DNA from 3 places in the Pseudarthrobacter quantipunctorum genome. Region 3 is predicted to be linked to each of the others. Evidence: riboswitches for the same ligand, from Rfam matches in the RefSeq annotation. Region 3 holds a riboswitch; each other region holds the start of a gene.

Region 1 (2,256 bases), 1.5 Mb from region 3:
CCAAGGGGCGCCGCCGCGCGGCGTCTCCCGTTTCAACGCCGCGCGTTGTCGAGGTCGTCACCACGGAACGCCCCCGCGATCCGCACCGTGATGCGCGCCGCCGTCGAGGACCCTTCCGGCAGATCACCGAATTCGCCGCCGCCAGCGGGATCGGCCAGAAGGCGGGAATCGCACTTGCCGCCACCGGCCTGGTGTTGACCGTCACCGTTCCGGCAACAAGCCCCGTCATGGCAACCGACAACGCAAGCGGCGTTACTCCGGTGGCAGCGTCAGCAGTTACCCCGCAGCCGCAGGTATCCGCCGAGGCCGGCGCCCAGATCGACTTCAGCCGCTCTGCCGTGGTGACCCAAGCGGACCCTGATGGCAAGCTGAAGCAGTTGCTCAGCGCCCAGTCCGCAGGTTCGGTGTCCCGTGCAGCCTCGGCCGGAAGCCTCGGGGCCCCGCTGGCCGCGCTCTCCACAGCCTCCCCGTTCGGTTACCGGGTCAGCCCCATCACCGGCGGCGCCGGTGACTTCCACCGCGGCCAGGACTACGTGGCCCAGTGCGGCACCTCGGTCCTGGCGGCTGCCACCGGCACCGTGACGTTCGTGGGCTGGCACCAGTACGGCGGTGGAAACCGCGTTGTCGTGGACCACGGCAACGGCCTGGAAACCACGTACAACCACCTCTCGTCCTTCAGCGTCACCGAGGGCCAGACGGTCTCCCGGGGCGATGTCCTGGCCCTCAGCGGAACCACGGGCGCTTCCACCGGCTGCCACCTCCACTTCGAGGTCCAGGTCAACGGTGAAGTCGTCGATCCCACGGGCTGGCTCTAGTCAAATGATGGTTTGCTATCGAATCATCGTGACCCGCCGTGACCTGAATGTGACATTCAACGAAAACTGCTGTACCGTCTAACTCGCGTCAACTTTTCCGAAGTTGACGCTCTTGTGCGGATTGCCTAGCTCTGCCACCGCTCAAGGTCCGTTCGCATTTCATCGTCTGGCAGGGGCGGGGGAACCAATTTTGGTCTTTGCTTAAGCGAAGGCCTTGGGGTTAAGTCGCAAAGCTTCCTTGGAAGACGCGCGGCCGGGTGACTCCCATCCGAATCCGACAGCTCACCTCGCAGGCATTGGGAGAGGCTACCTTCGTGTCTTCACGCCATCATTCTGCGCGCCACCGTGCGCAAACGGTTCGTACCAACCCCTTGGACACCGTGTCCAAGGCTGTTAGTGCCAATGCCGGGACAGTAGGTCGCCAGGCTGCGGTTATCGCAGCTGCTTCCGGTCTCATCCTCAGCATGGGCCTGCCTGCCAACGCCGCGGACACCACCGCCGGCGTTTCCGCTTCCACCGAGTCCGGGTCGGCCCAGTCCGCCCTGGCAGTGACTGCAGCACCCACCGCCACCGTCTCCTTCGAGCGCCCCGTGGTGAAGACCACCGCCGCACCGAAGCCGGCCCCGGTGCGGGCGCAGTCCACCGATTCCGAGGACCGCGCTGCCGCCGCTACCCGGACGGCCTCCACCGCAACGGCTCCCGAAGCTGCAGCGGAGAAGCTGGCCGAGACGGTTTCCTCGGCCTCCACCTCCGGCATTGCCGCACTCGCATACACCGGCATCGGCCGTCCCTACGTCTGGGGAGGCACCACTCCCAACGGCTGGGATTGCTCCGGATTCACCCAGTGGGTCTACGCCCAGGCCGGCATCAGCATCCCGCGCGTCAACGCCTGGACGGCAATGACGCCCACCTCCACTCCGCAGCCGGGCGACCTGGTCATGCAGAACGGTGGCGCGCACGTGGGCATCTACGTGGGCAACGGCATGATGATTAGCGCGCTCAACCCCTCCCAGGGCACGCTCCTCCACTCGGTAGCCGCCACCGGAAGCTCCGCCTTCTTCACGATCAACAAATAGTTCTTGGGCCTTCGGGCCCAAGAGCTATTTCTTTGCTCCATCACGCTTTCCACACACACCACATCCCCGTTCGGGGCCTGCCGGCGTACCCCCAAGATGCCGGCACGCCCAGACCCTTGGTGCCCACAACGGCCTGAGGAAAACGAAAGAGAGAACTGATGACTACTCGTGCCACCGCACGGCATCGCGCCGAAGTCACCAAGACCAACTCAATCGCTGTTATTGCCAAGGCTGTTGGCGGCAACGCCGGTGGCATGGGCCGCCAGGCAGCGGTTATCGCCGCCGCTTCCGGCCTGGTGCTGACCAGCGGCATCGCTGCAAACGCAGCTGACTCCAGCGTCCAGCGCGACTCCGCCCCCGCGTCC
Region 2 (2,256 bases), 1.6 Mb from region 3:
CAGGACTCCCCCTGGCCGCCAAGGATAGTACGCTGGCGTCCCTGGTGTGGACCTTCGTCTTCGTCTCCCTGGGCGGCCTGCTGCTTGTCGGATTGGTGGGAACTGTCCTGATCCGCCGCACCATGAAACCCCTCGAGCAGCTTTCCGAGGTTGCCACCCGCGTCTCCAGGCTGCCCTTGGATGCCGGCGAGGTGGCGCTTGCCGTGCGCGTGCCGCCGTCGAACTCCAATCCCGGTACGGAGGTTGGAAGCGTGGGCCATGCCCTGAACCTCATGCTGGACAACGTGGCCAACGCGCTGCAGGCGCGGCAGAAGAGTGAAACCAAGGTCCGGCAGTTTGTGGCCGACGCTTCCCATGAGCTCCGCACGCCGCTGACCGCCATCCGCGGGTACACCGAACTGATGCGGATGACGGAAAACTTCACTCCGGACGGGGAGAAGTCGCTGGCGAGGGTTCAAAGCCAGTCCCAGCGGATGACCGCTCTGGTGGAGGACCTGCTGCTGCTGGCGCGCCTTGATGAGGGCCAGCCCTTGAAGCTCAGCGAGGTGGACCTGAACCAGCTGGTGGTGGAAGGCGTCAGCGACGAAAAGGTCATGGCGCCCGGCCATACCTGGCGGCTGGAGCTTCCCGACGAACCAGTCGTGGTGAACGGCGACCCGTCCCAGCTGCGGCAGGTGCTGATGAACCTGCTGTCCAACGCCCGCAAGCACACACCGCCGGGAACCACGGTGGTCACCGGGGTCGGGAAGACGGCGGAGGGCGCCGCGGTGGTGACGGTAACGGACGACGGCGGCGGCATTCCACCCGAGTTCCTGGACCAGGTTTTCGCGCGGTTCGCCCGCGCAGACGCGGCCCGGGCAGGCACCGCCGGCGGACCGGGCGCACCTGCCGCTGAAGGAACCAGCGGCCTGGGCCTCTCAATCGTCGAATCCATTGTCGAGGCCCATGGGGGCAAGGTCACGGTGACATCACAGCCTGGCCGCACCCAGTTTGCCCTGCAACTCCCCCTCCCGCAGCGGATGCCGCAAGGCGGCGCGCCGTCGTAGTGATCCCTGTTACCAAAATGTGACTTAAGGCCTCAACTCCTGTACCGTCGATTGGGTGCGGTTCCCGTTCGGGCCGCATATCCGGATGACGCCAAGCTCTGCCGCTTCCCGGATTCCGCTTGAGCATAGGCAGAGGCGGGGGACCCAGAAGTCCCGGGCACGCAATTGCCCTTGGGGTTAAGCCACTGCGTGATTTTCCGTGTGGCCGGATGCCCTCATCCGAACCCGACAGCTAACTCCGCAGGTGTGAGAGGCGATCCATCATGTCTAAGTTCCTTACTAAAGCACGCCCGAAACCAGGCCACGACGCCCGTGCACCGCGCACGCCAGGCAAAATTCCTTCCTTCGGCCAGCGCGCCGCCATCCTCGCAACGTCCTGCGCCCTCCTTGTCGGCGTTGGGGCAGCAGGCCAGGCCACCGACACCGCAGTGCAGGTTCAAGCCACAGAAACGCAGGCCGTTGAGGCCCAGTCGAAGCTGAGCATCGAGAAGAGCGAAATCCAGGAAAACCCTGCTCCGGCGCCTGCAGCAGAGCCCATCAACGTTGTCCCGCAGGCGGCCGAGCCGGCCCCGGCTCCCGCCGCTGAGCCCGCACCGGCACCCGCCCCGGAGCCTGAACCCGCGCCGGCACCTGCCCCCGCTCCCGAGCCGGCACCGGTCGCCGCCGTCAACGACCCCGCGGGTGCCCAGGCCTACGCTGCCGGCCAGTTGGCCTCCTACGGCTGGGCCCCTGACCAGATGCAGTGCCTGCAGACCCTGTGGACCAAGGAATCAGACTGGACCACCACGGCCACCAACCCGAGCAGCGGCGCCTACGGCATTGTGCAGTCCCTGCCGGCCGAGAAGATGGCCAGCGCCGGCGCCGACTACCTCACCAATTACCGTACGCAGATCAACTGGGGCCTGAACTACATCCAGGAGCGCTACCAGTCCCCGTGTGGAGCACTGAACTTCCACTACGCCAACAACTGGTACTAAACAGAAGCGGCTTCGCCCTGGCGGTCCGGTACGTCCCTGCCGGGGATGTACTGGACCGCCCAGCGGTTGCCGTCAGGATCGGCGAAGTACACAAAGTGGCCCCAGTCCTGCACGTCCACGTCACTGACGTCCACCCCGTTGGCCTTGAGCTGCCGGTGCGCAGCCTGGATGTCAGAGACCACAAGCTGCAGGTTCGAACCGGTGCCAGGGGGAGCATCCGTGAGGCCTTCCCC
Region 3 (2,256 bases):
CGCCGGTGTCGTTGTGGAAGGCATGGTCCACGCCGGGGTAGACCGTGAGCTGGTGGACAACGCCGGAGGCTGCCAGCGCATCCTTGAGTGCAGGCATAGGGCCAGTGATGCGCTGGTCCAGTTCAGCGTAGACGCCGAAAACGGCTGCCTTGATGTCCGGCACTTTGGCCAGGTCCGGGGCGGGCCCGTAAAACGCCGCGGTGGCTTTCAGCCCGTCCAGTTCCGCTGCCGCCTGCCAGGTGATGCCGCCACCGAAGCAATAGCCGGTCATGGCGATGCGTCCGCCATCCACAAAGTCCTGGGCCTGGAGATACTCCAGGGCTGCTGCGAAGTCGGCCACGTGCCGCTGGGCGCCGGCCTGGGTGAGGGCACCGGGTACGGCGTCGCGGTCCATTCCGGCCGTCCCGCCTTCACGGCTGAGCAGGTCAAGCGCGAGGGCGGCGTACCCCTCCTTCGCGAAGCGGCGGGCCACGTCTTCGATGTGGGGCGTCAGTCCGCGGTTCTCGTGGCAGATCAGCACGGCAGGACTGCGACCGTCCCGCTCCGGCCTGGCCAGGTAGGCACTGACGGAGGCGCCGCCGGACGGAAACTGGACGGACGCCGTCGTCAATCCTGGCGCCCCCTCCGGAACGGAGAGCGGGCTCTTTGCCCCGGGGACCGCACCCGATCCCGCAGTCCCGAGGGTCCCGGCAGCGGACGTAGGGGACGGTTCCGGGGTGGGCATGGGATCGGTGCTCCGCGGCACCTCGCTGGGGGTACAGCCCACCAGCAGCATCGCCGCCGACGCTGCCGCCATGCTGCCGGTAATGAAGGCAACCCGCCGGGTAAAGGTGCGCTGGCTCAGCGCGCCGGACTTGTAATCGTCGAAGAATTCCTCAATCAGGTATCTCTCATACTTGCCAAGCTGCATCACAATGCCTCCTCGTGGGGTGCCGAACATACTCCTCCCCCGGGCACGTGAAGAACAAGGTCGCCGGGCGGGCTCGGTCCCACCTTAACGTCTTTGTGATAAATAACACGTCCCAAAAAATCGGCGCGCCTGCCCGTCCGGGCTGGACCGCCGTGGCACTGGGAAATCCAGTTGATTGCGTAATCGAGAGCCGCGCCTCGCATGTTATCTAAATGTGACAATGGGTGGTAAGTCGGGTTATGGTCTTCAGGTGTCCCTCCCAGACGGGACATTCCCCGTCAGAATGCCGAGCCCTGCCACTGACCCGGGAACCAACGCTTTCCAGCTGGCAGGGACGGGGGAACCAAGTTTCCGCGGCCTTTTGAAGGCCTTGGGGTTAAGTCGATAGCGCGTCCGTTCCATTCGGAGGTGTTGCCGGCCGGGTATCTCCAACCCGAACCCGACAGCTCACCCCGCAGGCATGGGAGAGGCGATCAACTGTGTCAAAAAATTCCATCACTGCCCGTCACCGTGCAACCCCGGCCCGCTCCATCGTGATCGAAGGACTGTCTGTTTCGGCCAAGTCCCTGGGCCGTCCGGCTCTCGCCGTGGCAGCAGCCTCCGGCATTGCCTTCGGCGTCGGCGCCCCGGCCCACGCCGGTGTGAACGGTCCGGACACCACCGAGACCGCTAGCGTCCAGGCTTACGCCGCCCCTGCTCCGGCAGCCGCAGCCCCCGCCGCAGCAGCCGGCACCACCCACACGGTTGTATCGGGCGACACCCTTGGTGCCATTGCGTCGCTCCACGGTGTCAGCCTGAATGACGTCCTGTCAGCCAACGGGCTCTCGGTTTCCACCATCATCTACCCGGGCGACCAGATCCAGATTCCTGCCGCCGGTTCCGCTCCGGCTGCGCCCTACGTTGCACCGGCCTACGTTGCACCTGCTGCAGCACCGGCACCGGTCCAGACCGCTGCTGTTACCACCCCGGCGAACACCGGCATGAACATGTCCTACGCGTCCGCACCGGTTGCAGCCACCGGCAGCGGCGCCGGAGCAGCCATCCTGGCCAACGCCTACGGCCAGGTGGGCCAGATCCAGGACTGCACCGCGATGGTGGAGAAGGCCCTGCGCACGGTCGGCAAGTCCGTCGGCGACCTTGCCCCCGGCCAGTTCTACCAGTACGGCACCACCGTGGGCACCCCCGCCCCCGGCGACCTGGTGATCACCGCCGGCCACGTTGGCGTTTACGCCGGCGACGGCCAGGTTGTCAGCGGCGGCGTGAACGGCAACCAGACCGCAGTTCACTCCATCAGCTGGCTCAGCGGCGCTTCCTTCGTCCGCGTGGCATAGTCACCACAGACACAG

Evidence for each region. Region 3 has a riboswitch for cyclic di-AMP ahead of WHH00_RS08310 (LysM peptidoglycan-binding domain-containing protein). Riboswitches for the same ligand answer to the same signal wherever they lie in the genome.
Region 1: it holds a riboswitch for cyclic di-AMP, as region 3 does, so the genes downstream of both, WHH00_RS14795 (C40 family peptidase) here and WHH00_RS08310 (LysM peptidoglycan-binding domain-containing protein) in region 3, are expected to answer to the same signal.
Region 2: it holds a riboswitch for cyclic di-AMP, as region 3 does, so the genes downstream of both, WHH00_RS15360 (hypothetical protein) here and WHH00_RS08310 (LysM peptidoglycan-binding domain-containing protein) in region 3, are expected to answer to the same signal.

What each region holds. Positions count from the first base shown of each region.
Region 1 covers NZ_CP148033.1:3,263,460-3,265,715, reverse strand. The annotation lists gene WHH00_RS14800 (M23 family metallopeptidase) at 1-815, shown strand, start outside; cyclic di-AMP (ydaO/yuaA leader) riboswitch at 952-1,125, shown strand; gene WHH00_RS14795 (C40 family peptidase) at 1,196-1,891, shown strand; gene WHH00_RS14790 (NlpC/P60 family protein) at 2,050-2,256, shown strand, end outside.
Region 2 covers NZ_CP148033.1:3,394,301-3,396,556, forward strand. The annotation lists gene WHH00_RS15355 (ATP-binding protein) at 1-1,046, shown strand, start outside; cyclic di-AMP (ydaO/yuaA leader) riboswitch at 1,143-1,304, shown strand; gene WHH00_RS15360 (hypothetical protein) at 1,310-2,023, shown strand; gene WHH00_RS15365 (glyoxalase superfamily protein) at 2,020-2,256, opposite strand, start outside.
Region 3 covers NZ_CP148033.1:1,802,760-1,805,015, reverse strand. The annotation lists gene WHH00_RS08315 (dienelactone hydrolase family protein) at 1-910, opposite strand, end outside; cyclic di-AMP (ydaO/yuaA leader) riboswitch at 1,185-1,386, shown strand; gene WHH00_RS08310 (LysM peptidoglycan-binding domain-containing protein) at 1,390-2,241, shown strand.